2 linked regions of the Planctopirus limnophila DSM 3776 genome follow. The protein of the gene in region 1 binds, or shares a complex with, the protein of each later gene. Links are inferred from orthologs where the notes say so. Each region holds a gene or a part of one and is shown in the gene's direction. Other genes may lie near its edges. The genes, in order: mnmG and PLIM_RS08865.

Evidence for each region.
Region 2: the proteins of mnmG (region 1) and PLIM_RS08865 are in contact, whole or in part, in a solved structure (PDB 9HIP), measured with the Escherichia coli proteins. The link is inferred for Planctopirus limnophila DSM 3776 from one-to-one orthologs.

What each region holds. Positions count from the first base shown.
Region 1 is NC_014148.1:3,294,016-3,308,845, forward strand. Bases 553-3,475 are described here. They hold mnmG (tRNA uridine-5-carboxymethylaminomethyl(34) synthesis enzyme MnmG), read left to right. Parts: upstream 553-1,054; coding sequence 1,055-2,896; downstream 2,897-3,475. Other genes in these bases: PLIM_RS13050 (hypothetical protein), read left to right, coding at 553-982; PLIM_RS13060 (hypothetical protein), read right to left, coding at 2,924-3,475. Also shown: tpx (thiol peroxidase), read right to left, coding at 1-322; more of PLIM_RS13050, read left to right, coding at 467-552; more of PLIM_RS13060, read right to left, coding at 3,476-3,670; PLIM_RS13065 (DPP IV N-terminal domain-containing protein), read right to left, coding at 3,839-6,859; PLIM_RS13070 (cis-3-hydroxy-L-proline dehydratase), read right to left, coding at 6,978-8,081; PLIM_RS13075 (alpha/beta fold hydrolase), read right to left, coding at 8,189-8,911; PLIM_RS13080 (hypothetical protein), read right to left, coding at 8,962-9,414; PLIM_RS13085 (DUF1559 domain-containing protein), read right to left, coding at 9,533-10,528; PLIM_RS13090 (hypothetical protein), read right to left, coding at 10,735-11,478; PLIM_RS13095 (response regulator), read left to right, coding at 12,024-12,602; PLIM_RS13100 (sensor histidine kinase), read left to right, coding at 12,933-13,742; PLIM_RS13105 (carboxypeptidase-like regulatory domain-containing protein), read right to left, coding at 13,788-14,150; PLIM_RS13110 (DUF1559 domain-containing protein), read right to left, coding at 14,363-14,830. UniProt on the Escherichia coli protein: NAD-binding protein involved in the addition of a carboxymethylaminomethyl (cmnm) group at the wobble position (U34) of certain tRNAs, forming tRNA-cmnm(5)s(2)U34.
Region 2 is NC_014148.1:2,214,593-2,229,321, reverse strand. What follows is about bases 8,599-11,420. They hold PLIM_RS08865 (tRNA modification GTPase), read left to right. Parts: upstream 8,599-9,227; coding sequence 9,228-10,613; downstream 10,614-11,420. Other genes in these bases: PLIM_RS08860 (3-keto-disaccharide hydrolase), read right to left, coding at 10,647-11,420; yidC (membrane protein insertase YidC), read left to right, coding at 8,599-9,080. Also shown: kdsB (3-deoxy-manno-octulosonate cytidylyltransferase), read left to right, coding at 1-164; PLIM_RS08900 (CTP synthase), read left to right, coding at 303-1,940; PLIM_RS08895 (HAD family hydrolase), read left to right, coding at 2,173-2,829; PLIM_RS08890 (YdjY domain-containing protein), read right to left, coding at 2,904-3,905; GTPase HflX, read right to left, coding at 4,071-5,387; PLIM_RS08875 (metallophosphoesterase family protein), read left to right, coding at 5,987-6,730; more of yidC, read left to right, coding at 6,981-8,598; more of PLIM_RS08860, read right to left, coding at 11,421-11,897; PLIM_RS08855 (acyltransferase family protein), read right to left, coding at 12,044-13,243; PLIM_RS08845 (cytochrome c peroxidase), read left to right, coding at 13,580-14,729. UniProt on the Escherichia coli protein: Exhibits a very high intrinsic GTPase hydrolysis rate. Involved in the addition of a carboxymethylaminomethyl (cmnm) group at the wobble position (U34) of certain tRNAs, forming tRNA-cmnm(5)s(2)U34.

The sequences.
Region 1 (14,830 bases):
GAGCGGAGAGCGTCTTGATGTTCTCGACCCCTTCCGAAGCACACCAGCGCTTGTTGCCAAAGGGGAGATCCATACTGACGACGAAGACATCGACATTCGGCAGATTCTTGACTTCGTCGTTGAACTTCTTGGTTTCGAGAGCGCAAACTGAAGTATCGAGCGAAGGGACCGTGGCAATAATGGTGGTCTTGCCACTCAGTGTGACTTCACTGAGATCGTTGGCCTGCAGTGAAAATGTGGGTGCGACATCTCCCACAACAATCGCACGGCCCTTCAGATCGACAGGATTTCCCTTGAGTGTTGTTGCCCCAGCACGCTTCATAATGCCATCTCCCCCTGAAAGATGAGTTTGTTCAGCGAATCCATTGATCCGGCTCTCAACAGGAAGTATCGCAGGTCGGTCAGCAGTTTCAAAGGAACAGGTCTGTTCAGTGCGAATCCATAGTGACCGCAGAAAGGCCAGCCCATGCGTCTCTCTAACTCGGCGATCACCTTTTTGACGACACTGGGATTACTGACCATTGGCGTCATGCTGCTCGATATCCGGCAAAACGGTGTCAGTTACTGGATCTTCCCGACCTCTTACAAGGGCTGTGGCACTTCTCACCTGCGGTTACTCACTGCCGAAGATTTCCCCTGGAATGAATCCGCCCGCTGCCGACTGATTCACACCAACTCGCCTGAGGAAATCGTGCAGGAGGCCATCGACACGAAACATTCATTCCCAGAATGGAAAACGCTACAACCGCCAGGGCAATCGACACTTTTGCAAGGATCTGTTTCGGTCGATGGACGCATGATTTTCCCATTTCTGGTGCGATCCAAGAAGATTTTCCAAGAGAAACAAGCGATCGTGCGCCTTGATGTACCTGGAGAAGCATCGCGAGTGTATGTAGTGACTGTTGATTGGGGCCTTCGTGGAAACCGCGCCACCGCCACACTTTCGAAAGATTCGAAGTATTACAATCTGCCGGAAATGTGACAGAAGCCGACAGACTTGTCACAATTGGCAATGAGATTTTGATTGGTACTTGTTGCGGATATTGGCAAGCGAATGTCGACCTACGATTTTGATGTGCTCGTGATTGGCGCCGGTCATGCAGGGTGCGAAGCAGCACTGGCAGCGGCTCGGCTCGGTGCGCGAACCGCCCTCCTCACCATGAATTGCGATACCGTCGGCCAGATGAGCTGCAATCCCGCAATTGGCGGTGTTGCCAAAGGTCAGATTGTTCGTGAAATCGACGCCCTCGGCGGCGAAATGGGCAAAGTCATCGACGCCAACGGCCTGCAGTTCCGCATGCTCAATCGCAGCAAAGGGCCCGCGATGCACTCGCCGCGAGCCCAGGCCGACAAAAAGCTCTATCAGTTCGACATGAAGCGGCGAATTGAAGAACAACCCCATCTCACGCTTCGACAAGAGACCACAGAACGGCTCCTTGTGGAGCATGTTCCCGGTAACCGACCACAGCTGACAGGCGTGCTGGTGCGCGGAGGTGCCATTTACAGGGCTCGTGCCGTCGTTCTCACCACAGGGACATTCCTGCAAGCCATTATGCATACCGGGGAAGCTAAAACTCCCGGCGGACGGGCCGGTGATGGCACAACGGGAACACTTTCCGATTCACTTCGCGAACTCGGCTTTCAGCTCGAACGCTTCAAAACCGGCACACCCGCCCGGCTTAATGGCCGCACGATTGACTACAGCGTCATGCAGGAACAGCCCGGCGACGACGCCCCCCAGCCTTTCTCATTCATGACGACCAAACTCCACCAGCAGCAGCTCAGTTGCTGGCTGACCGAAACCAACGAATCGGTCCACGAGGTCATCAGGGCCAACCTGCACCGCGCGCCGATGTATTCGGGGCAGATCAACTCGCGCGGACCGCGCTATTGCCCATCAATTGAAGACAAAGTCGTCCGCTTTGCCGATAAGTCTTCGCACCACATTTTTCTGGAGCCCGAGGGTTACAACACCCGCGAAATCTACTGCAATGGCATCTCGACAAGCCTGCCTCGCGATGTTCAGGATCAGATGATTCATAGCGTCAAAGGCCTCGAAAAAGCCGAAATCATGCGCTATGGCTACGCAGTCGAATATGACTACGCACCGCCGACACAACTTTTGCCGTCACTGGAAACCAAGTCTGTGAAGGGGCTCTACTTCGCCGGGCAGATCAATGGGACCACTGGCTATGAAGAAGCGGCTGGTCAGGGCCTGCTGGCAGGGATCAATGCCGCGCTGGCGCTGCAAAGCCGGGAACCATTGATCCTGGATCGCAGCGAAGCCTATCTGGGCGTGCTCACTGACGATCTTGTCACCAAAGGCGTTGATGAACCCTACCGGATGTTTACCTCACGGGCCGAGTTTCGCCTCGTTTTGCGCCATGATAACGCCGACCTCCGGCTGACTGCCAAAGGACGTGATGTGGGGCTAGTGGATCAGGAGCGGTGGACGGCGTTTGAACAGTACACGCAAGACCTGCAGGCAGGCCGTCAGCTACTGTGCAAAGAGCGATTCGAAGGAGCCACACTCGAAGAAATCCTTCGCCGACCCGAAACGACATGGCAGACGTTAAAAGAACTTTCACCCGTCGTGGCTGCACAGGCGATTTCTACGCGAGCGGCTGAGCAACTGGAAATCGAAACCAAGTATGCAGGCTATATCCGCAGACAGGATAGCGACATTGAAAAAGCCTCCAAGCTGAGCAATGTCCGCATTCCGACAGCCTTCGATTACCACGCGATTCAACATCTTCGCAAAGAAGCCAAGGAAAAACTCTCCCGCATCCAACCCGCCGATCTTGGGCAGGCCGGCCGCATCAGCGGCATCACCCCGGCTGATCTCTCCATCGTGCTGCTGCATATTAAAGAACGTGATCGACTGACAAGTGCCTGAGTGAAGAGGTAAAGCCCATCGATCAAATCAGGGTTTCATAGAGGAATCACCTGTCTTCAGCAAGTAGTGGTGCGCATAACGAAAGTTGGTCTTCGAATCACCGCGAAGATAGCTCACCCACTCTGGCTTCGTCTCATGCCGCAACCATGCCAGATGCGCCAGGGCATAGCCATACATGGGAGGTGTCATATATTCAGGACGAATGTGACTCGTCCCAGGCCATCTGGAGTTCCGACTCTCCCAATTTCTGGGACTATTTGCCAGAAATAGCCCAAATCCATGAAACAGAGCATTGAGATCTGTCAGAAGCTCGTTGTCGTACTCATCACCTTGTACACGGTATTCACCCATCAGTCGCAAGTGAGATAGTTCGTGAGCCATGGTGCCAATCAAATCCACAGCCTGAGTCAGATCGCTGATCTCGATATGTATTTTCGCTTTACCAGTTTTCTGCTCATATAAACCAGCAGCTCCTGGAGGGAGATACTTCCCTTGCTGGTTGACCAGCCAAAGAGGATTCTCAATCTTAAATGTTTTGAGGATGACTCGCTCAGAATCGACATCCATGTAGCTGCATACTTGATGAAAAAGACGCTTGACTCCATCTGGCGACTGAAGATTCATCTCTGGGAAAAAGTCATCCGTGGGAAGAATCACGGCACGACGGGTAAACACATCCTTCCCAAATTGACGGGTCAACCAGATGAGACGTTGTTCGACCCATGCTTTTGCATGAGGATCAACCGGACACCAGGGTTTGAACCAACCAAACATCACTCTTCCCTACTGATCGAGTAGACTTCTCCTTCACGTTCGGCATACGAAGAGTTAAATGTTTCCGGGACAAGAAATCCAGTTCTCGCTGAATTTGTGACTCACAGGTCTATAAAGCGTCAAGATTTAGTCGCTGCGATTGAGATTTGAGGTTCATTCTGGGATTACCTACCTTTCACCCCAAAGCTCCTTCAGCACAGGCACTAAACTGGGATCATGCTGAACAAGTTCTTCGCGGTTGAATGGGAAGAAATCATTCGTTGAGAAGTAGGCTTCGCTCGACTCGGAGAAGTATTCCATCGGACTGGTCATCGCATAAGCTCTGGTCTTTACTGAACGACCATTACCAAATCTCTGTTCGACCTGCTCATACTTTCCTGATTCTTTGGCAGCCTCATAGGCACGAATGATTTCAGCATTTGCATAGCCCCCCGTCAGCACGCGGTCATGGTAAGCATGTGCCAGTTCATGCAGGGTGATATTGGGCATGCGACGAGACTCCTCTTCAAAAATGAGCACGTTGGTGAATTCAACCGCGCGGGCCATTTCGGGAAGTCGATTGTTCGCCACCAGCCATTGACGACTGGGGTGATACACAGCCTTGGGAGGAATCCCCTTATATTCTGGCGACAACCATATTGTGACTTTCTTCAGCTCCTGTACTGCCATAGGCGGTACCACCTGCACGACTTCTTTGAGTTGTGCCTCCAGAAGTTCCAGTGCCTTCTTCAGCTTCTCGGAATTCTCGACCTTGAGTTGCCGATGAATGCGAACTGTCCAGCCTTGAATGAAAGCCTCATCGTAGGCTTCAACCCCGGATTTTTCTTTCTCCACAGGTTCCTTCGAAGCTTGCGAAATGCCTGACTGGGTCTTGTCTGCAACCGCTACTGGAACAGGTGCTTTTTCACTTGCCGGGGAACTCTTTAGAGGGAGCTTCTCATGGATATAATTCGTCATGAGCTGATAGAGATGAAAGTTCGTTCCCCGCCCTTCACTGATACTATGCGACCGGCTGGGATAGGGCATGACTGAAAACTGCTTTCCATGCGCAATCAATTCGTTCATCAACTGCTCGGTTGCCTGATAATGGCAATTGTCGTCGCCCGTCCCATGAATCAGCAGCAGATCACCTTGCAGTTGTTTCGCAAACGTCGTCGGCGAGCCCTGCTTGTATCCCTCCTGGTTATCGCCTAATAACCCCATATAGCGCTCCTGATAGATCGTATCGTAGAGCTTCTGATTAGGCATTGGCGCGACAGCAATCGCCATCTTGTAAATCTCGGGATAGCGGAAGAGTGCATTGAGGCTCATACTGCCACCACCACTCCAGCCCCAGATCCCTACGCGGGCAGGATCTGCAAAGGGCCACTTCGCCAACAGGGCTTTGACAGCCAGTGCCTGCTCTTGTGAGGCGAGAAGCCCGATCTGCTTATAAACGCATTTGCGGAAGTCACGCCCGCGGGGAGACATGGTGCCGCGATTATCAACAGCCGCGACGATATAGCCCTCCTGGGCCAGCATGCTGTACCAGAAGCCGCGTTTCCCCATCCAGACATCACGCACCACCTGCCCATGCGGCTCTCCATAGACATGCAGGAATAGAGGATGCTGCTTTTCACCTTTTGTGTGTGCCGGTGCAAACCGCCAGCCATCGAGTTCAATGCCATTTCCAATATCAACCCGGAAGAGTTCCGGCTGCGGGAACTTCCACTGTGCCAGCTTGTCTTTAAGCACCTGATTATCAGCGAGCGTACGAACGACCTCATGGCTGGGAAGTCGAACAACTTCAGTTAGCGGAGGGGTCGTCAGATTCGAGAAAGTATGGATCGCAACTTCAAAGGAGGGTGCGATCTGATAGGTATGCCAGCCGGATTGCCCGGCGGGAGTCACCCGCTGAATTTCGCCACCTCGAAGGGGCACCTGATACAGATAGCGCTGAGTCGGATTCTCCGGCGAAGCAGCGAAGTAGAGAATCCCTTTGGTCTCATCGATGGCTTCGACATCAATCACATCGAAGGATCCCCTAGTGATGACCTGAAGTTCGCCACTTTCCAGATTCGCACGGTAGACGTGCCTCCAGCCCGAACGCTCACTGATCCAGAGGAATTCCTTGCCGCCTGCCAGCCATTTGACGGGATTGTCGTTCTCAATCCAGGTCTCTTCGACTTCTGTCATCACCGTACGAAGTTTTCCGGAAGTCACATCGACCAGGAAGACGATATTGCGGTTCTGCGGACGATTCATCTGTTGAATCAGGAGTTGGCCACCCGCCGGTGTCCATTCGACCTGCGGGATGTAGTGCTCGCGAGGATCACCGGGGAGTTCAATCCAGGTGGGCTTGCCACCAGAGATGTTGACCACACCAACACGCGTCGATGAATTCTTTTCACCCACTTTCGGGTAAGGGAATGTGATCACCTTGGGATAGTTCTGCTGGCCATGATCAATCATGGTGAAGCGTGGCACACCGGTCGTATCAAACTGATAAAAGGCAATCGACTGGCTATCCGGACTCCAGCGCCAGCCATCTCGAATCGCGAGTTCCTCTTCGTTCACCCAATCGGAAGTCCCATTGATCAACGTCTCCGAACCATCCGTGGTTAAAGGAGTCACCGTCCAGTCCGTCAGTGATTGAACATAGAGGTTATGAGCATAGACGAAAGCGACTTTCGTTTGATCGGGAGAGATCTTGGCAAACATCATCTGCGCGGGGGGAGTTGTCCCGCCCAGCTTGGTCAACTTCTGCTGTTTGAGATCAAACAGCCAGTAGTCGCCACGAGTATTCTGCCGCCAGACTTTCTGGCTGTTGGTATAGATCAGCAGTTTTGATTCGTCCTGGGTGAACTGAAAACGCTGCACGGCCAGTGGCTGTTCGCTTCCTGGTGGAATGAGCAGGTTCCCTGCAATGACAACTTCTTTCGCCCCCGTCTGGATGTTAATCCGCATCAGGCTGACAAACTTCGCCTGAGGATTCTCTTTCTCGAATGAAAAATAGCTGTTCGAGAGCCGGCTCCATTGGAAGCTCCCCACACGTTGTTCGTCGAAATCTTTCGAGTTAAAAATTCGATCGAGGGTGAGTTTCTCAGCCGGATTGTCGGCAGCAGAGACCCGATGGCCAGGAGAGAACTGCATGGAAAGAACGACAGCACTCGCAACCACTGCTGATAAATAGAGAGAGCGATAATTCATATCATGCACCTGAAGGTAGGATATTCTATAGGAAAGGTATCACGCCCAGGCCATCGGCAGGGAGTGAATCATGGGCAAGGAGTACAAACCGATTCACACGATTGCGACATGGATTGAATTAAAACACATCGACCAGGCGTGGCCCCCAGACATCAAACTTTGGTGCGATCCCCAGACCAGGCGCTTCACTCGCCTGCATGTAACCATCCACACGCATCGGTGCACCGTCGGCATTACTGACCGTGACATAGCTGTTAAAATCGGTACTTGTAAAGCGATAGTGCTCGGGTGTGCTATGAGCCAGATGTGCAATGGCAGCCGTGGTGATATCGCCACCCCAACTGTCTTCCAGCGTCATGGCAATTCCCAGCGAAACACATAAATCGCGAATCTGTCGTGTTCTTGTCAGCCCACCCAGCTTACTGATTTTCAGATTGACCGCATCCATCGCCAGATCGGCCTTCGCCCGCATGAACATACTCAAAGAGTCGATATTCTCATCGAGAATAAAGGGATGATCCGTCGCCCTGCGGACAGCGAGGCATTCTTCATAAGTCAGACAAGGCTGTTCGATATAAACATCCAGATCACGTACGGCCCGCACGACGCGAATCGCCTCATGCTGTGACCAGCCAGTATTCGCATCAGCCACCAGACGATCATCGCTATCGAGCATAGCTCGAACTGCGCGAATCCGTTCAATATCGGTATCCGGGTTCCCGCCCACCTTGAGTTGAAAGCGGGTGTAGCCATCGGTCTTGTAGGCCGCGACCTTGCGGGCCATGACTTCCGGAGCTTCCTGAGAGATCGCTCGATAGAGCCGGATTTTTTCGCCATAGCGCCCACCAAGAAGTGTGCAAACTGGCAAACCAGTGCACTTCCCCAATAAATCCCAGCAGGCAATATCAATCCCGGATTTCACATAAGCATGCCCTTTAAGGGCGGCATCCATGCGTTCATTGAGCTGGGAAATCTCCCGGGGGTCCCAACCCAACAGGTGCGGCCCTAGTTCCTTAAGCCCTGCCCTGACACCGTCCGCATACGCCGGCAGATAGAACGGCCCCAGCGGACAGACTTCGCCATAGCCGACATGGCCGGTATCGGTCTCCACTCCCACGAGTGTGCTGTCAAAAACCGAAACCGACTTGCCACCCGACCAGTGATAGCTCCCTTCACACAAAGGAAGCTCAACACGATGGGCAAAAATCCGGGTGATGATCATGAGGAATGTTCCGTGGTGGTGCCGTCATGGCCGGGAGAATTTGTGTTATTGAACACAACATTTCATTGACGGACACCATACGGATTGGCAGGCCTTCTGCACAAGAATCAATCGGCATGAGTTTGCAGATTTGTCGGAGTCCCTTGCCAGGAAAGACTTTTTGCACAAATGAGCCGGGCCGCTTCTGCCGGCTGAGTCTGCAGCAACAGGTGCGGCCCTGCAATTTGGCTGAACGTCACCTTCGGCATTAACTTCTGAATGATCGATAAACAGGATGCAGGGACCAGTCGATCCTGTGTCGCCTGAAGGTAATGAATCGGCACGGAAACATTCTGCAGTTCAGGCCGCACATCAACCCGCAGGACTGCTCGTAACCTGGCAGCCAGAATGTCTGCTGGAACCTGATCCAAAACGGTTCGAATCCAATGCCGCGAGTCGGCCTCTGCTCCATTTGCCAGAAACATTATTGCCAGTGGTGTTCGGAATGGATGGGAAAACCACCATGAAGAAACCCTCGATGCAGCCCACCGGGGAACCCATCGCACAGGTGAGGTCAAAAAGCTGGCACACAGAATGACGCCACAAAGCCCCGCAGGACTGGTGGCAGCCAACTGGATGGCCAATGGCCCGGAAAAGGACTCCCCCAGAACGACGTAAGGCTCATCTTCGGGGAGTTGTTGTTTCACGAAAGTCAGCAGTTCCGGATAACCCATCCGGGGATCGAACGGATATCTGAAGACGACGGCTTCGATATCGTTGTGCAAATGACTCAGCAACGGCGTAAAGAGTTCACCTGTACCATCCATGCCAGGCATGAGGAGCAGTTTCATTCACGACTCCTCCTGCCAGCCATCATCGACCTCTCTTCAACAACAAAGGTTTATTTAGCAGCTTCAAGCTCAATATTAAACTTCGTGGCCGATGCTCCGACTTCAACTTCCAGCGGTGTGGATTCTTTGCTTTTATACTTCGCAGTAATCTCAGGGTAAGTGGCTTTATCAGTCGGATCGACCATCGAGACGCCATCCTTTTCAATGATCCGTTGGCCGGGAGGTGCCACAACCACTTTGTACTTGCCGGGGATGACTTTCGCACCGCCGGGTGGTGTGTAGGCGTAAGTCCCATCGGCTTTCACGCGCGTTACGAAGGCATCATCACGATCGACAGCCGAAAATGTCAGAATGGTTCCTTCGGGAAGAGCCTTGCCAGCGGCAGACGTCGTGCCCGAAACACCGCCAATCTGGGGAACGGATGATCCGCAGCCTAATGCCGCGACGAGCATCGACAGACTGAGGCAGAATCCGGTGCAGTGAGAAAACAGAGTTCTGTTCATTTCAAGTTCCAGGTATTGACCAGCGACAAGCGAGCCGGCATTCAGACAGCGGGGAGAGAAAAACAGCCGCCTGACGAGGTGAGTCAAGCGGCTGCTGAGTGAGACGTTCGAGAGACTCTTAGAGTTCACCAATGGTCTGGCCATCATCTCGAATGCAGGCATGCCGGAGCGTGTCGAGATTGATGTTGTCGCTGATGAAGCCCACGTGACCATCGCCGAATAGACAGTGGACACCACCCGTATGTGCCGATGTAAGCGGGTTGTTCGGGCCGAAGTTTACATTGATGCCAGGCTGATCATAGTTTTGTGTATTCGGCGCATAACGGACAGTCGTGAGATTGAACGTACGCTGACCTGGGCGTTGCCCACCACCACTTGTTCCCATCGTCCAGGAATGGGGGCCTGAACCGCCTAGAAACACACGATTGCCCGTAATTGTGTGTGCGTGCTGTGCTTGTATCGCAGCTTGATAAGTTGCAGTGACTAAAGATCCTCCGGATTCCCCGACCATAATGATGTTGGATGTTCCATCGCTGGCATCTCTCATTCGCGTCACATCATTAACGAGCATCATTCCACCAGAACTGAGGGATCCGTTCCCAGAAGCTCCGCGATCGCTGCAACAATCTGCCGCTGTTGTATTCAGACGGCTTTCTGTAAATGCGGCAGTGCTGGTCGCACCGGCAATACCAATGTACGTCGCTCGTTTTTGCCAGTCAGTCGGTTGTGCCATGGCACTCGAGGGACAAAGCTGAGCAGCAATAGTGGCATTCTGGATGCGTGTACTATTTCCGCCTCCACCAAAACCGGAACTGCTGGCATTCATATCCAACGAATTGAACAGCGGCCCCTGATCAAGCCCTGGCAGTAAACCCACCCACCACGTCATCCCCCAGCCACCGTTTGCATCACGACGACAGCCAATCGGGAAAGTGCTGTAGGTGTCGTGGTAGTTGTGAATCGCCAGGCCAATCTGCTTGAGATTGTTCCGGCACTGTGTGCGGCGTGCCGCTTCGCGTGCCTGCTGGACTGCCGGCAGCAACAGGGCAATCAGAATGGCGATGATCGCAATCACCACCAGCAATTCAATCAATGTGAAACCACGACGCGACATGCGTGCCTCCAGTCAGAAGAGAAGAAGTTTTTAACAAGACAGGAACTGGGATAGGAAAACTTTACATAGCGTACACAAGAGAATGTTTATGAGTCAATCAGCGATCTTTAAAATCTTGCTTCACCAAGGAAGTTCGCCTGCTCATCTCAGGATTTCCCCAGAGCAGTTCAGGCAGAGATCAGTTCACGGTAAGTCATCAGCAGGAATTATGTTGTGGACTTTCTTTCCACAGATTTCTTGTCGCCGGATTTGCAACTGGCGATGATTTCATCTTTCAGAGAATCTGACATCACCAGACCGGCTGGAGGGGCTTCGATAAAGTTGATGCCGTGAAACAAGCTCAATTCAGCGAGCGCTATGCGCATCTCCTGGGGAGCATGAACGCCCAGTGCCGCAGAGACAGAGATCCTGCGTTCGCTCTCGAGCAGCTTTCGGAGAGCAGCGGTCAATCGCTCACGGTTCGCCCTTCGAATGAGCAGCATGCGCTGAATGGCGAAGAAGACCAGATGCCACGACGCTGGCCCGATGAGCAGGAACATCAGAAAGATTTTGGCCGTTGAAAGCAGGTCGAACGAATGGCCAAAAGTCACCCTCGGAACACCCATCGACAAGAATGACAAACCCGTCCACTGTCCAAACTGGAAGGCCTGAGTCGTCCCCAAATTCTGAAGAGAACTCCAACTTACCAAGTAATAGATCACCCCCAACAGGAGAAAAATCCCTGTCGCCACTTCGGCAAACCAGCCCGGAGCAATGGCCCACTGGAATCGCATGACCAGAATCGGCCAGATCATGTTCCAATAGAAGAGTGTGAGGAAACTGGCGACGAACAGGCCAAGGACAAGCCCTCCTCCGGCCCAGAGCATCGCTTCCTGAAGTTGCTCGTCGACCCAGACATCGAGCGTGACTTTTTTACGTTTCTTCTGTGTCACTCCGGTTCCCGCAGCCATGCCCCCTCAACTTCCTCGAAAGTGAAACTGGTTTTGCCTGGAAACTGGCTTTGCCTGCTAAATGCCAGAGAATCTGAGCACTCTAAAACCCTGTCGGCCATACGAGGAATCTTCTATGGAAGATTAAAATCGTTCTCCCGTTTTGAGTGCTCAGGCTCACGCCAAAGAAATCTAGCCGAAGATTGTGAAGATGGCCAAAACTGCTGAAACAATGCGAATTCCGCAAACCTCTTGACCAAGGCAAACTTCCCAAGCCAACAAACATTGACCAATGGCAGAGAATGGCTACAATCGGCCAAGTCGGCAGGATCGGTAAATTAATCACACTCGTGAGAACCCGAAAACTTGCTGCAATGTTACCATTGTTGCACACCTCGGGGTTTTCGGCAGGTTTGGGGTTTGCCGCTGATGACGCAATTCGCGGACTTGGCGGCATTCGGCAGGGAATTGCCACCTCTTCGACTACGGAGAGCGAAGAGGTCACAGTCCAGTGTTCCGCTCATCGACAGGGTGTGCGGAGCCGCTTCAAAGGATGGACGTTTGTCATGAAAACGGTTTTCACCACAGGCGAGGCGGCCAAGATCTGCAAGGTCAGCCAGCAGACCATTATCCGCTGTTTCGATTCGGGTCAGCTCAAAGGTTTTCGAGTTCCGGGATCACGATTCCGGCGGATCCCCCGCGATATTCTCTATCGCTTCATGAAAGAGAATGGCATTCCGACGGATGCCCTAGAAAGTGGCCGCCGCAAGGCTCTCGTGGTGGATGACGATGTCGAACTCGTCGAACTGATTCGCGATGCCCTCGAAGCCGATGGCAGGTTTGAAGTGCGAGTCGCCAACAATGGCTTTGATGCTGGGATGATGGTCAAAGAGTACCGCCCGGATATCATCGTGCTCGACGTGATGCTTCCGGATATCAATGGCAAGGAAGTCTGTCAGCGGGTGCGCAATGATCCAGCTCTCGATGATGTGCGCATCATCTGCATCAGCGGGATGGTGGAAGCCGACAAGATTGACGATCTGAAGAAATCCGGTGCCAACGAGTTCCTGCAGAAGCCTTTCGAAGTCGAAACGTTGGTCGATCGGATGTGCCGCCTGCTCGATGTCGAGCCCTCTGACAACTAAACGAGGAACTTTGGGGTTATCAACCTCAAAGCAAAACCTTTTGGGTAGGGTGCATGAAGTTCCGACGGAATGCCCCAACTCATTCTGGTTTGATTTATCGAACGTACTAGCAGTCATCGAGTTGACTGACAGGGCTTGTCGCTGGGTGTAAGCCTTTGCACTCGTATTGTTTCTCCAGTGCTGGGGAAAGTCTCAATGCTGGTGCATTCCGCAGACTCCATGCACCCTACTAGATTTATTGCATGCGTCCTGTTTGAAACGCCTTGGGCACTCACTGGAAAACACCCCGAGAATACTGTTGAACATGCGGTTCCAGAGAAGGCCTCGGCCATGAATGACGAGGATCAGCCAACTCTTCCCATCGATACCGCAACCAGCAGCAATGCCTCTCTCTCTGAGAACTCCTGGTCGCCGGATGCATCACGCCTCGAGGCCTTGGCCGAGTTTGCCGCCGGTGCCGGTCACGAGATCAACAACCCTCTGGCAACGATCCTCGGGCGAGTGCAACTGCTGCTCCCTGGTGAATCGCACCCGGATCGTCGCAAACATCTCGAAACGATCATGTCGCAGACACTGCGTATTCGGGACATGATTGGCGACCTGATGCTCTTTGCACGGCCCCCTGCACCACAGCGCGCTCTTGTCGATGTGAAGCAACTTGTTGAAACTGTCTGCCTTAAACAAAAACCGGAGATTCAGATTGCTGGCTGCGAACTCGAATTCACCAGTGAGCTTCTGGAAACCACTCCTGAAGGGCACAGCGAAACTGGAAAGTTCCTGGCGTTTATCGATCGACACCAACTCTCCATTGTCGTGGCAGAACTCCTGCGAAATGCCCGCCAGGCGATGAAAGAAAATGGTGGCGTGATCCGAGTCTATCTTTCCCGAATAACAGATGGCTTACCACAACTCCAACTGATCGTCGCTGATACCGGGCGCGGCTTCTCAGCGCTGGATCAGCAGCACGCTTTCGATCCTTTCTACTCGGGTCGGCAAGCGGGTCGTGGAATTGGGTTTGGCCTGTGCAAAGTATGGCAGATCGTCCGTCAGCATCACGGAACGATTGCCATCGACTCTCAGCCAGAAGGCCCGACGAGCATCACCATTACGATACCCGTCGAAGAACCGATGGAACCATGATCATTCCGTCAACCACCTGGCAATGACCTCGATCATCGCACCCGATCAGTTCTTGAGTTCAAAGTTGATCGTGTTGCTCCCCGCTTTTACCTCCGCAGTGAGTGCCCCGGGTTTCAGGTACTTGGCTGGGACAGATTCGGGCTGTCCTTTGACCCACTCACCCTCTTGACCATTTTGAGGAGGTTTGGCATAGCCATCCGTACGCGTGGTAACGGAAACCACATGCGGCCCCACTTTAGCGCCATAGTTTGTAAGATCGAATCTCAGAGTGTAGGCCCCGTTCTCGTCGGTCATCCCTTCCGAGGCTCGACTGTCTGGCGGCTGAAACTGAACTCGCGCATTGGCCAGCGGTTTGCCATCGAGCGTCACCACTCCGGAAACCTTGCCGAGAGGAGGCAGATCACTCACGCTGCTGCCACAGCCACAGGACATTGAACTCAGGATGGCCACAACAGAGAACACCACTGTTGGGAACCGGGCCGGACTGATCTGTCCGACCCAACTCCGTAATGCGAATACCCACATAGTCGTCTCAACACCTCGATTGTTGACCCAGTTGTCCAAGGCCCGAGTGGGCTTGAATCATCCACTGCTCAGAAAATCCACAAAAGTGGACACCACTAATAGTCGCCAATCACAAATCCATCGGCAATCCCGACCAGGGCTTCGAAGGTGCTGTTGATGGGGGCAGGTGCAACGGTTTCACCGATATTGAAGATGTTTTGAGAGAGGAACTTGACGGCTCCATCTCCCATGAGGAAGTGTGCTCCGCCCGTATGCTGGCTGCTATAGCTGGCGGATGTTTCAGTATTGGGCCCTGTGAGAACGGGATTAATGCCCCATTTCGAGGTCCCTACGATTGTCATGATCCCCTGATTCCAGCCGGGATTTACATCCTGTGCAGCAGGCCCCCCCGCATTGGCGTCGCGAACAGCATAGAGCGTTCCCGCACTCATCCGCTGTGCACCGGAAAGCCAGGCCCGCTCGCCCACAAGAATCGTATTGCTGCTTCCATCCGTGATATTCGAGAAGTTTGTTCGGCTATTGCGGAAAAAAGCTCCCGTGGCCCCTTGCGTACCATCCGTCCC
Region 2 (14,729 bases), 1.1 Mb from region 1 along the record:
CCACGTGGCCACAATCACCACTGGAAAAGCTCGAAAAACTGGAACAATTACGGGCTCTCGAAGCAGGTGTCCACATTCAGGTGGCTGATGTTGATCATCCCTCAGTTGGAATCGATACGCCCGAGGATTATGCTCAGTTCGTAGAGCGGATGCGGAGTGCTTGAAAATTGGATTCGCCAGCCAGAGTGGTCTGGCATGAGTCGAATCCAGCAGCGGAGACCGCTCCTGTATTCGATCTTGCTGATGGGTGCTGAGCCATCAAAAACGACTGATCTGCCCGAGGCCAAAGGATTTTTTTGCGGATGTCCAAGCATATTTTTGTGACCGGTGGTGTTGTCAGTTCGTTGGGCAAGGGGCTTACATCTGCGTCGATTGGCACGATTCTGGAAAGTCGCGGGCTGAAAGTCCGGATGCAGAAGCTCGATCCTTATATCAACGTGGATCCCGGCACCATGAGCCCTTACCAGCATGGCGAGGTTTATGTTCTTGATGATGGTGCCGAGACCGACCTTGATCTGGGGCATTATGAACGGTTTACGCACAGCCCTCTGACGAGAGATTCCAATTTCACGTCTGGTCGCATTTATCTCAAAGTGATCGAAAAAGAGAGGCAGGGAAAGTACCTCGGCGGAACCGTACAGGTGGTTCCCCATATCACCGACGAAATCAAGAATTCCGTATTGAAACTCGCTGCTCCCGATGTGGATGTGGTAATTACCGAACTGGGTGGGACAGTTGGCGATATCGAAGGTTTGCCGTTTCTGGAAGCGATTCGTCAGATTCCCCTCGATATCGGCCGCGAAAACTGCCTGTTCATTCATCTGACTTTGGTGCCCTATCTCAAAGCGGCTCGCGAGTTGAAAACAAAACCAACTCAGCACAGTGTGCAGCAACTTCGCCAGATTGGTATTCAGCCAGATGTCCTCATCATTCGTTGCGAACGACCGCTGGGTCGAGACAACGCCGAGAAAATCGGCTTGTTCTGTAACGTGGAAAAAAACGCAGTCATCGAGGAGATGGATACGGAATTTTCGATTTACGAAGTTCCACTAGGCCTGATCGAACATGGCCTCGACGATTTGATTGTTCGCAAACTGGGCTTGAAGGCTGGTGAACGCCAGATGGAGGGCTGGGAACTTCTCGTCCAGAAGATTCGAAATCCGCAGCATGATGTCACGATTGCCGTGGTGGGCAAGTACATCGAACATCGCGATGCTTATAAGTCGATTTACGAATCGCTCGATCATGCGGGATTCAAGCATGATTCACGAATCATCGTCAAACGGATCGAAGCCGAAGAACTCGAACAGCAGGATCCTGCAGCCATCCTGGCCGGTGTGGATGGAATTCTTGTCCCCGGCGGCTTTGGTCGGCGGGGGATTGAAGGCAAAATTCGTGCGGTTCGTTTTGCGCGAACTCAAAAGATTCCTTACTTCGGAATCTGCCTGGGAATGCAGGTGGCGGTCATCGAGTTTGCCCGAGAAGTGCTGGGCCACAAGAATGCGAACAGTACCGAGTTCGTGGCGGATACGGATCATCCCGTCATTTGCCTGCTTGAAGAACAAAAGAAAGTGACTCATCGTGGCGGAACCATGCGACTGGGTGCTCAGGCATGCCGCCTTGCAGAGGGCTCGTTATTGGCCAAACTTTACGGCCGTACGGAGATTTCCGAGAGGCATCGACACCGCTACGAGTTCAATCCTGAGTATCGTGACCAGTTCATGGCGGCAGGTATGAATCTCGTGGGAACGAGTCCGGATGGGTCGCTCGTTGAGGCTGTGGAACTCCCCGGGCACCCATGGTTTGCTGCTGTGCAGTTTCATCCGGAATTCAAGTCGAAACCCCAGTCACCGCATCCGCTGTTTGATGGATTCATCAAGGCTGCACTCCAGCGCCATCAGGAACGAGCGCTTCTGGCCGCGGCTGGAACGACTCCCTAGTTGATTTGGATTTCTGCGAGAATGTCTCGCCTGAGGTGAATGCATTCGTCATGGATGGACTCAGGGAAAAGTAATGAAATTCGCCGGTGAGTCTTCTTAAAAGCATATTCCCATGCATCATGGAATCAGGGTGAGTTGAAGTTTTCAATTCATGATGACGAACAGATAAAGTTCTGGCGACGCCGTCACTCTGGCCTGAATTTAAGCCTAAGCTTCAAAATGGAAGATCGTCATGGATGCTTCACTTCACTCCAAAGAAAATTTGAATGAGGGGAAAGAACGTCCAGCGGTGATTCCTGACGGCCTGTCGTTCGATGCCATTATCTTTGATTGCGATGGTACGCTGGGCGATTCCATGCCCATGCACTATGTGGCCTGGGTCGAAACATTGACGCCTTATGGCGCTTTCATGAGCGAAGATGAGTTCTACGCCATGGGGGGCTGGCCTACAAAAATTGTGGCTCAAACCATGCTGGATCGGTTTGATATCAAGACTGATCTGGCTGCGATGGTTAAGCACAAAGAGAAACTTTTTGTGCAGAAACTCAGTGAAGTTCCTCCTGTCCCCCAGGTGGTTGAGGTGGTGCATTATTACCACGGCAAAATTCCTCTGGCAGTCGCGACCGGTGGGCTGCCAGAAGTCTGTTTGGGAGTGCTGAAGAGTATCGGGCTGTCACCAAAACTCTTCAATACCATCGTCACCTGCGAAGACGTTCAGAGCCATAAGCCGGAGCCAGAGATCTTTCTGGAAGCTGCTCGCCGTCTGCATGTTCCTCCTGATCGATGCATTGTCTTTGAGGATGTCGATCCGGGGATTGAAGCCGCCCGCCGGGCAGGGATGGTTTCAATTGATGTGCGAACTTTTTACACGCCAAGACGCATCACGTGAGCGATCGTCGGGAGTGAGATCACCAGTTTTTCAGTGAGTCTCAGCTTTTGCAAAGTTGAGGGAGCCTTGTTGAATTATGGTTTCGGTGCAGTGGCTTCGGCCAACTGGATCTCCAGCGTAATGGGGGTCTCCACAGGCGGAATTCGTTCGGTGTAAGCTTCAAACAGCAGATCTTCACCAGTATTGGTGCTGGCTGTCGCCACATCGATGGTGGCTGTGGAAAAATTGGCGACACAAATCAGGTCACCACCATCGGCCAGGTAGCGTTGTTTGCCACTGTCAGGGTCGGCTTCAAACAAACTGCCAACGAAGACAAAATCGGCTTTCATCTCTGCAAATTGAGAGTCATTAAAGAACTTGTCAATCGAGGCCTGCAGGCGTGGATCAGTCACTGTCCTTTTCAGCTCGGCCTTTTTCTCTTGGGTCATGTGACCATACCAGAGAAGTTCTTTCTGCCGGTTATCCCAGATCAGGCCACTCTCTTCGGGAAACTTCAGTTCTTCATCGATCTTGGGCAATGAGGCAACAAAGTATCGACGAGTGGCATTTCTGACCCAGCTTTGTGCCGAAACTTTTTGATCTTTTCCTTGGGCATCTTTCCAGGAGATGCTGATCAGGAGTTTCTCGCCCGTTGGTGGCTGAAATTTGGGCTGAAACTTGACACCCGTTCCGGTCTTGGCCCCCAGTGCCAGCAAGCCGGCATGAATTAATTGAGCCGGTGCATCGACCGCAATGATCGATTCATGCTCTTTTGTCTGCCTGGGACAGGCGAGCATCTCCAACTGACCTTCTCTTAAGACGACGCGGCCTTTTACCAGCAGTCGCTTGTTTGCCGCGTCCACCTGGACGGTCCCTGAGGGGTTGAGAGCTGTGAGCTTGTCGTTGGAATCTTCTACCGACTTCTGACTTTCGACGGTGGCTGGATTTGTTTGAGCCGCAGGTGCTGCTTTTGCAGCATTCTGATCACCAACCGGCACCTGTGAAACCGCTGAGTTGGCATTGAACAAACTGAAACCCGCCAGGAAAGCCAGGCAGATGAACAAGCCGGAAGTTATTGCCAGCGGTTTTCCTGACATGATCATCGATCTTCCTTTGCAAACACTTTTGATCTGATCTCTACGACGACAGTCTAAACAGAATTTGTGTTCTAAGGTATTTGATTTCCTCGGGGACACAAGAATTCATCATGTCCGGCAATCAGCCGTCGAAAGGCTTCTTATGGAATTGCTAATGAATCGGGTTTAACCAACAGCTTCGAGTGAAGACTGATCGTGGTGGTCTTCCAGGACGGTCCCGCGCTGGCGAAGCCGCGGCAGCATGGAGCGCGAAATCCGGCACCGGAAAGTGGCTGTGGTTTCAGAATAATGGGTATCGATGATGGTGGCATGTTCAGAGAGCCAGCCTAGAAGTTTACCATCTTCAATACCTGTGGAAACCGTCACGCTTTCGAGTCCATCACCTAGTCGATCCACCACGAGTTGAGCCAGTCGATCCAGTCCATCACCAGTCCGGGCACTGATGGAAACACTCCACTCGTAGCGAGCGCGCAACAGATCCAGAGCCATGCGATCAGGAACCTGATCCGCTTTGTTGAGCACGAGGATGAAGTTCTTGAGTTCAACACCAATTTCCTCCAGCACTGCTTCGACAGTCGCCACCTGAGCCTCAGCTTCAGGGTTACTCGCGTCGACGACATGCAGGAGAAGATCAGCATGACGCGCTTCTTCCAGAGTCGATTTGAAAGAGGCGACCAATGAGTGGGGCAGGTCACGCACGAAACCTACGGTATCGCTCAGAAGAGCATCGCCCCAGCCAGGAATCTTCCAGAGCCGTGTTTTCGTATCAAGCGTGGCAAACAACTGGTCAGCAATGTAGACCTCTTCGCCTGTCAGAGCCCGCATGAGCGTGCTTTTGCCGGCGTTGGTGTATCCGACCAGTGAAACCAGGGCATGGTCGCGCCTTTGCTTGACCATTCTTTCCCGTCGCTGTTCCACTTCTTTAAGTGATGATTGAAGTTCCGAGATGCGCTGGTCAATCAAGCGGCGGTCAGTTTCAATCTGTTTTTCACCAGGGCCACGACTGGCACCAATCCCACCATCAATACGCTCCAGGTGAGTCCACAGACGTTTCAGTCGAGTGCGATTGTATTGAAGCTGCGCGAGTTCGACTTGAAGACGAGCTTCAGCAGTCCGGGCATGCGTGGCGAAAATGTCGAGAATCAGCTCACTGCGATCGACAATGACGCGACCTGTCTCCTGCTCCAGACGGCGGCCCTGACCTGGCGTGAGATTATTATCAAAAATCACCAGTTCAGCCCGGGTTTCTTCGAGAATGAGTTTGAGTTCCTCAATTTTTCCCGGGCCCAGGCAGGTACCCGGATGAACCATCTGCCGAAATTGAACCAGTTCTCCTACGACTTTCACGCCGGCAGTTTTGACCAATCCCTTCAGTTCATCGAGCACATTTTCCCGCGAGCGTTTGTTGTCGTTCAAACAGACTGCCACGAGAACAGCCGTTTTATTGATAGTTTGAAGATCATTGCGGAGCGGTTGATTCAATGGTTCATCCAGAGCAGGGAGAAAAAGGTCCGAATCTTTGATTTTCAGAAAGACATGACCAACGTGTTGATTGTTCACCTTAGAATATCAGAGTCTGGTCATGCGAGTTGAAAATGTCCAGAATTGTCTGTCGTTGGAGTTGTTGGATCGGCTGTTGGAAGGAACAGGTGAATTTGGAAAAGGTTCAGCAAAATTGGTGATTTAAAAACATTTCTCATCCTGTTGAATGACTTTCTACGTTCAGAGTTGACGGTAAGTGAGCGGAAAAAGGCCTAGGCGGAGTGAATCTCAATCATTCTTATCTCCTCAAGATTTCAGCTGAAGTTGTTGAATCGAGTGAAGATAAATCGATGAGTAAAAATGTACTGACACCCGCATGGTGCGTGTTGCACAGTTGTTTGAACTCGCAAAGTGGTGTAAGTCTGTTAATCTTTAGTGAAGTGGATTTGCTGGCCGGATTGTCGTTATGATCTTCGGCCCCATGGGAGAACTTGAATGTATCAGCGAGTTTCGCTGGAGTTTTTCCAGGGTGCGATCGGATACTTGAATTAAATTCCACATCGACTTGACCACATGCACTCTTTGACCGGAAATTCGTTTTGAAAGCCATTCTCAGCGACATCCACGGAAATCTGGAAGCGCTGGAGGCAGTCCTTGCGGACATTGCCAGCCAGGGAATTACCGAGATTTACTGTCTGGGCGACATTGTGGGCTACGGGCCGAACCCGTGTGAATGTGTCGATCGAGTAATGGCCAAGTGCAAACTCTCGTTACTGGGAAATCACGATCAAGGGGCACTGTTCGACCCCATGGGTTTCAATGCCAGTGCCGAAAGAGCGATTTTCTGGACGAGAAAGCAACTGGAAAGTGGGCGTGGCCCTCAGGCAGATCGCCGGTGGGAATTTCTGGGAGAACTTCCGAGAGTTCACCGTGAACAGAATCTCATGTTCGTGCACGGGAGTGCCAGGAATCCACTGAATGAGTATGTCTTCCCGGAAGACATCTACAATCAGCGCAAGATGGAGAAGATTTTCGGGATGATTGAGCGTCACTGCTTCCAGGGGCACACGCACATTCCAGGGGTTTTTACCGAAAATCTTAACTTTCTGCCGCCAGAAGAAATCGACTTCAATTACGTTCTGCGACAAGAGAAAGTCATGGTGAATGTGGGATCGGTGGGGCAGCCGAGAAACAGCGACCCCCGCTCTTCCTATGTGACCATCGATGGTGATACGGTGCGTTTTCGCCGTGTGGAATACGACTTCCGGATTACACAGAAGAAGATCTACGACATTCCCGATCTGGATAACTTTCTCGGTGATCGCCTCGCTGATGGTCGTTAAATCGCCGGTTCTTGCCTGATCTGCCAAAGACCTGTTTGCGTATGTTCGAGACGGAGACCAGCACTGATCGCCGACTTTGACATCAATTCTTGTAAAGCTTGACGAAGGCGAACGTGTTTTTCCTTCCGAGCGTGCCCAGTCGGACATTATCCGATATCATCTCCTGGGTTTGTCGAGGTGACAGGGTTGTCCCGCGGCAGTGCTCTCTGGTGAGCTTTCTGAAATTTCTCGATAGTCGGCATGTCGATCCATGGAACAACGTCGCTTCCTGACCTTTATCGCTCTTTCAGCTCTGGTCATCTTTGGCTGGTCGGGCTTTGTCATGCCCATGCTGTTTCCGCCTCCTCCCAAGGCTGAAAAGCTGGCTGAGAAAGCACCAGAAGATCAGGCTGCTGATATTGCCAAGCCTGAGGAACTTCAACCCGCCGATGCGCTGGTTCCTGCGAATGTCATCGCGAAAGCTGGTGCAGATGCCAACCAGCCAGAAGCGCCTGCGCAAGAAAAAGTTGTCGAACCTCCCAAACTGCAGTCGTTCCCCAACCGACAGATCCTGCTGGGGTCGACGAATCCGGACGAGCCATTCTTTCTGGCCGTGAAGCTGAACAGTCGAGGTGGTTCCATTGAAACCATCGAGCTGAATGATCCGCGTTATCGATCTCTCGATGACAGCAGCAAGCCCGTCAAGGTGGTCGGAGATGATCCACTGCTCAAATTGAAAACCACAGATGTGACAATTGAGGCGATTGACCGCCAGTTGGCTGCATTGGGCTTGAGTCTGGCGAAAATTGATTGGGAAGTTGTCCCTGGTAGCGAAAGCCCTGAAGGTGTGACTTTTCGATTCACATCGCCCGATGGTTCGATTCAGCTTGAGAAGGCTTATCGATTGCCCAAAGTCCCGGGGTTGGCTGGCAAGGAGCCTACAAAAACCGAACGCGATAATCTGGGGCAGGGTTATCTGCTCGATTACAGCCTGACCGTCAGAAATCTCACGGAGAATCCTCGCGAAGTCAGATACACCATGCAGGGGCCTGTCGGTGTCCCTCTGGAAAATCCGGAAAACGTCACTAAGTATCGTGATGTTCGCGTTGGGTTTGTTCTTCCGGATGGAGAATCTGTCGAGTCATCGCATCAATCGGCTACAGAAGTGCTGGACGCGGAATCCTCAGGTAAGCCTTCTGTCTGGACTCGTCCGATTGAGTATGTCGGGGTGGATGCCACTTATTTCGCTTCTCTGGTGCATCCTGTTGAGAACCAGATCAAGGAACGTACGATTGAAAGTGTTCAATCTCAGGTCACTTATCCTGCCCAGGAGAAGCACTTCAGTGATGTGTCAATCGAATTGACTTCAGTGCCGATTCAACTGGCTCCTCAAGGCACTGGCCCGAACGCGGAAGCGACGCATCATTTCCAGCTTTATGCCGGCCCGAAGCGTGCCCATCTGATGGCTGCCGTGGGAGCTGCTGATGTCACGGAGTATCACATCGGCTGGAATCCCTTCTTTTTCCTCGAGCCATTGGTTCGCCTGCTGGTGATCCCGATGCTGGCACTGCTCAATGGCCTGCACGCCCTTGGCATTAATTACGGGATTGCCATCATCCTGTTGACGATCATTGTGCGAACCTGCCTCATGCCTCTGACTCGCAAGCAGGCACAAAGCGCACAGCGGATGAAGGAGATGCAGCCCAAGCTCAAGGAACTGCAAAAGAAGTTCGCCGGTGATGCCGACGGGCTTCGCCGTGCACAGCTGGAACTTTACAGCAAGCATGGCTTCAACCCCCTGGCTGGTTGCTGGCCAGTGTTACTGCAAATGCCTATTTTCTTTGCCCTTTATCGGGCATTGAGTGTCTCCGTCGATTTGCGGCGTGCCTCATTCCTGTGGATCGACAACCTCGCGGCACCCGATGCTCTCTTCGAGCTTCCTTTTCGTGTCCCGTTTCTCGGATGGACAGAATTCAATCTACTGCCCATTTTGACGATCATCCTGTTTGTCGCTCAACAGAAGATCTTGATGCCGCCACCTGCTGATGAAGAGCAGGCGATGCAGTACCGCATGATGAATATCATGATGGTCATGATGGGAGTGATGTTCTATCGTGTGCCGGCGGGGCTGTGCATTTACTTTATCACTTCCAGTCTGTGGGGCATGGCCGAACGCTGGTTCTTCGATCGCATGAACGAATGGTATCCAGCCAAACCGGTCGAAGTGAAAGAAAAGAAGCCATCGGCTGTCGCCAAATTCTGGCAGCAGGCTTTGGAAGCAGCCGATCGTCAGGCCGAACAGGCCCGTCAAATGCCATCGGCAGGAGCGAATTCTTCATCGAAGAATGGTCAAAACGGTAAAGGCCGATAGCCGATCACGTTTCTGTCGAAATAACTGTCTTCAGACGCTGGCAGCGAATTTGCCCCGGCAAACAAAGACTGAGTTGGGCTTTGTCTCGATGAAGTGATTGTCAGATCGAAACGTGGTACAGCGGCTTTTCGGAAAGTAGTTTCCTGAATGCTCGACTTGAACCTGAGCGACACAATTGCGGCGATTGCGACCGCTCCGGGGGCTGCCGGCGCCGGGACGATTCGCCTCGCCGGCCCACAAACTGTCACCGTTGTCAGTGGATTGTTTGAAGCCTCCACTGGGACATGGAAAGCTGCCAGGAAGGCCATCTGTGTTCATGGATCGATCTGGATTCCCGGAGATCGTTTTCATATTCCAGCTCGCTTAACGCTCTGGCCAGATCACCGCAGTTATTGCGGTCAGCCTCAAGCCGAAATCACACTTGCGGGTTGTCAGCCCTTACTTGAAGCGACGTTAGCTGAATGTTTTCGGCACGGTGCCCGTGGTGCTCAGCCAGGCGAGTTTACTTTACGGGCTTTTCTGAATGGCAAAGTCGATCTGATTCAAGCCGAAGCCGTTCTTGGAGTGATTGAAGCTCGTCATGAGGAAGATTTGCGTGTGGCGCTCAATCAGCTCAGTGGCGGGGTTTCACAACCGTTGATTGATCTGCGCAACGACCTGCTGAATCTGCTCGCTGATATCGAAGCGGGCCTCGATTTTGTCGATGAAGATATCGAATTTGTCCCTCGTTCCCAGGTCATCCAGCGATTGCAGACAGCATTCGCTCAATTGAAATCAATTGAAGGACGCTCACCATCGCGATTGACGTCGAATTCCCGCAAGCGCGTGGTTCTGGCTGGTCGTCCGAATGCCGGGAAAAGTACGCTGCTAAATCGACTCTCTAACGCCGATGCCGCCCTTGTTTCACCCATTGCAGGGACAACCAGAGATTACCTCCTCTGGTCAATCGCTTGGGAAGGTTTGTCGTTTGATTTGATTGACACAGCAGGTTGGGAAGAGAGCCTCAATCCGATTGCTGAGGCCTCGCAAAGGCAACGCGAAGAGCAGATGGCCTCCAGTGATTTTCTCCTCTGGTGTTCGCCTGCCAATTTATCACTAGCCGAAGCGGCCGAGGATCAAGAGTTTTTCGATCTGGCCGCCTCAAAAACATCCAAGGCCATCCGCATTACCACCAAGTTTGATCTTTATGAACCCGAGAAACATTATCTACCTAAAGATTCTCTGGTTTCGTTATCTGCCGTGAATGGGACTGGACTGGATCAATTGGCAGGTCTGCTCCGCAAACTGTTGACGAGCGATCATTCCTTGTCGCAATTCTGGCTGGGAACCACAGCGGCACGCTGCCATGAAGTCCTTGGTTCAGCATTCAGGGCACTCGATTCTGCACTCCAGGCCGCGCGAAGTGGAACTGCCGACGAACTGCTCGCAGCAGATCTCCGGCAGGTCATCAATGCTCTGGGCCTGATGACCGGTGCCACACAAACGGAAGATCTTCTCGACCGCATTTTCAGTCGATTTTGCATTGGCAAATAATCGCGAAGTCACAGATCAGCAGGCGAGTAGAGGTTATTCCGTGCAGCAGGCAATGTCGTCTAACCGCATGATTTCTACCTTGCGGAAGCGGACATCCATATCATCGCCGCCGTGGAGTTGCAGAGCGATTTTCCCCGCGGCCCTACCCCCTTTGTCGATAAAATCGACGGTCTTGATCCCATTGAGGTGAATGACAATTCGCTCACCCAGAGCAACCACAGTCATTTCATTCCACTCGCCAGGCTTGAAGGCTTTCTTTAACTGTTCGGCACTCGGCTGGAAAATCCAGGCTCTCCCATTGGTTTCGTACAATCCGCCCACATCTTTCGTGGGATCGATCTCGGCCTGAAAGCCTGCGACACCGTACGGATCTGCCTCGACACAGCGGAAGTAAAGTCCACTGTTTCCAGTGATGGCTTTGAACTCGACACGCACTGCAAAATCCCGGAAGGCATCTTCTGTGATCAACAAACCATGACGAGACTCCTCCTTGCTGGATGTGCCTACCAGTTCACCATCAGCAACTTTCCATTCGCCACCGCCAATCGCACGAAAGCCAGCCAGATCCTTCTGATTCCACAGTGGCTTCCAGGCAGATTGTCCCAGTGGTGTTAACTGAATGTTCCGCCAGCGAATCTGCCCTGCTTTTCCTGAGTGAACCTGGAGTGCGATAAACCCTTCCAGATCGGCTGTATCGATCAAATCAGCACAGCGTACTCCATTCACACTAGTGGTTATGTGCGGGCCTCTGGCTGTAATGACAAACGTGTTCCAGTCATCAATCTTGAAAGCCTTACGGGCCTGCTCGTCCTTGTCGAGAGAATAGATCCACCCGCGACGGGATTCGTCATAAATGCCACCCGTCCACTGGCGAGGTGAGGGATCAATTTCGCATTGGTAGCCGAATGTCCGGCCCGTACCATCTTTCTGGTGGCTGCGAAACTGAACTCCGCTATTGCCCGGAGTATCGAGTTTGACATCATATTTCAGTTCGAAATCGCCATAGGTGGCCTGCGTTCGCAGAAAGGTGTTGGGCCCTGGGCCCACGCGGCCCACGATCTCACCATTCTCGATTGAATAGGTGGCGTCTCCCCCAACTTTTTTCCAACCATCAAGAGTTTGACCATCAAACAGCAGAATGGGAGCCGGCTTTTTCGCGGGCTCTTCAGCGTGCAGAAAGTGAACCAATGAAATCTGTGAAATGGCAAAACTGGAAACGAGAAGTGCCCATGTCAGTCGAGAGAGGAGAGGTCTTCGCGAAATGTGGTGCGTATTAGGTGTCACGTTGGTTGCTCTTTTGATGGTTGATGGTTGATGCACGGGGCGAGGGTGCAGTATCTGAGGTCCAGAACTGTGGGAAATGGGAGTTCCCACTTTCGAAGAAAACATTCTTCAAGCTCAAACAAAGTTTACTTGAAACCGAGGCAATTTCAGAGACGGATAAAGACTTTTTGTCTCTGCAACCACCAGACAAACAGCCAGAACGAAAAACCCACGAAACAGGCCTGTAGGATGGGAGCCAGAGCCGGGCCAGCCATCAGGAAAATGTTTGGTCCGAAATGGCGTTCCCACGAGGCTGCCGTCCATGGTCGGAGCAACATGTAGCAGACGTAGAGCACGATGGAGTTCATCCCGGCAATGGTGAGTGGCCAGGCGAGAATCTGCTTTTGAAGGGCTTCTGTCAGAAAGTGAAAGAGCCCGAGAATCGACAGGCATAACCCGCCGCTCCAGAGTGTCCAGGAAGGTGTCCAGATGCGTTTAACGAGTGGGCAGACACCCGTGATATCCAGCAGCCAGCCAAGTAAGGCAATCACGACTCCACCCAGGACGAGCCGAATGGCTGCGGGGAAAGCACCTGGGACTTCGCGAATGGTCTGACCAGCCGCCAGGCCAAGTAACATCGTCGCGATGGAGGGAATAAAGTTGAGTGTCTGGTATCCGCCACGATTGAAGACGAAGGGTGTTTCCCGCGGGAACAGATTGAGAAACCAGCGATCGAAGCTGGCCGCAGGATTCAAATGCTGATTCCAGTGGGCACCAAAACCTGCCAGTTGCTGACGGTCGATGGGGAGGTTGAGTTGTGCCGCTAACTCCTGACTTCCAATAGGCCCCTGACTAACAACAGGCCAGAGTGCAAAAAGCAGCCAATAGGCCGCCAGGATCGCTGCCGCCATGAAAGGAGCCAGAGGTCGAGAAGACTGGGCGACGGCATAGACCACGAGGTATCCCAGGCCAATCTGGGTCAGGACGTTCACAAACGAAAAATCAGTGGAAGGCTTGTTGTTTGAGATCAGGAAAATGCCCAATACGACCAGCAGGACAGATCGCCAGACAGCGCGCACCCAGCCCTGCCCTGTCGAGACGTTTTTTGATTTCTGAGCAGCCAATGACCAAGGGATCGAAACACCGACGAGAAACATGAACGACGGTTGAACCATGTCCCAGAGGGAGCATCCTCGCCAGGCGACATGTTCAAACATCCAGCCCGCGGTCTGCCAGCCTTCCGACGCGGGAAAGTTTCGACTGGCCTCCAGAATGCCAAACCCGTTAAAGGCCAGCAGAATCATGACCAGGCCTCGATAGGCATCAATGGAGACCAATCGAGTTGGGTTGGCAGATGAAGTTGTCACAAAGCTGCTCCAAAGCCTGAAATCAAAATCGCCCCAGGGTCTGATCGTACTTCATTCCGATGAGCTTTGGGACATGATTCATATCCTGTCACTTGGCTTCGATTTTCACTTCATATTCCGCGTTGAATACTGGATTTCGCAATTTCGCATGTTTTGGCTGAGAGGTTACTCGATCCTGATGAAATCCCGGTTTTTCAGAAAACCAGGTCATCAATCACATTGATCCATCTAAGATTCTGTTGTACTGGTAATATTGATTTATTAGCCGAGAAAATCTTGTCAATCGGCAGCCTTTGTCTGGCCCGACTCAGCCTGACTTTACGGAAAGCGTATTCCATGCGATGGATGATTTATAGCAGTGCAGGCGTGGCGGTTGGTTTGCTGTTAACGATGGCGTTCTGGTTCTGCACCTCCTCTTCATTCTGCGACTCGGTTGCCCAGGCCGCCGAGGAGAACCTGACATCTGCTGGTCCGTCTCGCCCGGAGACCAGGACTTCAACCGCTGATCTCGAAGGTGGCTATCGCAATCCCCGCAGTCTGGCCTTGTCGGCGGGTAAGAAGCTGGGACTTGTCGCCAATACCGGGGGCTCTGTGGCTCTGGTGGATTTCTCAAGCGGTGAGAAACTCTCTGAGATCTCTCTGGCAGGCGTCCCGTGGGATGTTCAGTGGCTGAACGATCATAAGGCCTATGCGACTTTGCGAGGGAGAGGCCAACTCGTCGAGATGGGTGTCGTCGGTGGAAAGCTTGAATTCCTTCGTCAACTCCCCGTCGGGTTGGAACCTTGTGGGCTGGCCATTGACAGTGAATCTCGTCCCCCTTTGGCTTATGTGGCTGTTTCGGGGAGCGATGATGTCGCTGTTGTTGATCTGGATTCATTCGAGGTGTTGCGGCGTTTGCCAGCCGGGGGTCTGCCACAGCAAGTTGTTATCTCTCCCGACCGAAAGTGGCTCGCAGTGGCTGCACAGGTGCCGGCCCGAGTGACAGTCTTCGATCTCGCCACACTCAAAGTCGCCGGTGAGCACAAAGTTTACACAGATGGTTTCAATCTGGGCCCGATGGCGTTTGAACCTGAAACAGGCTCACTCCTCGTCAGTTGTGCCATCAATCGAGGGTTTCCGGTCAACTTCAGCAATATTGAACGGGGTTGGGTGATTGATAACCGTCTGGTGAGGATGCCGATTCCACAAGGAGAACTGGGCGAGCAGGAACAACTTGGTCTCGATGAATTTCAAAAAGGTGTGGGCGATGCTTACGCGACGCGCGTTTCGCCTAACGGTGAATGGATCGTCATCACTGCCAGCGGCTCGCATGAGATCATTCTGGTCAAACGCAAAGAATTGCCTTGGATGCCTGGGGACCCAGGCGACTTTGTGCGTCCAGAACTGATTGGTGACAAGACGAGGTACCGCCGGATTTCGCTGGCAGGCCGTCCTTTGGATTTCGAGTTCCTTGATGATCGTCGGATTGCGGTCGCCAATGGTCTCA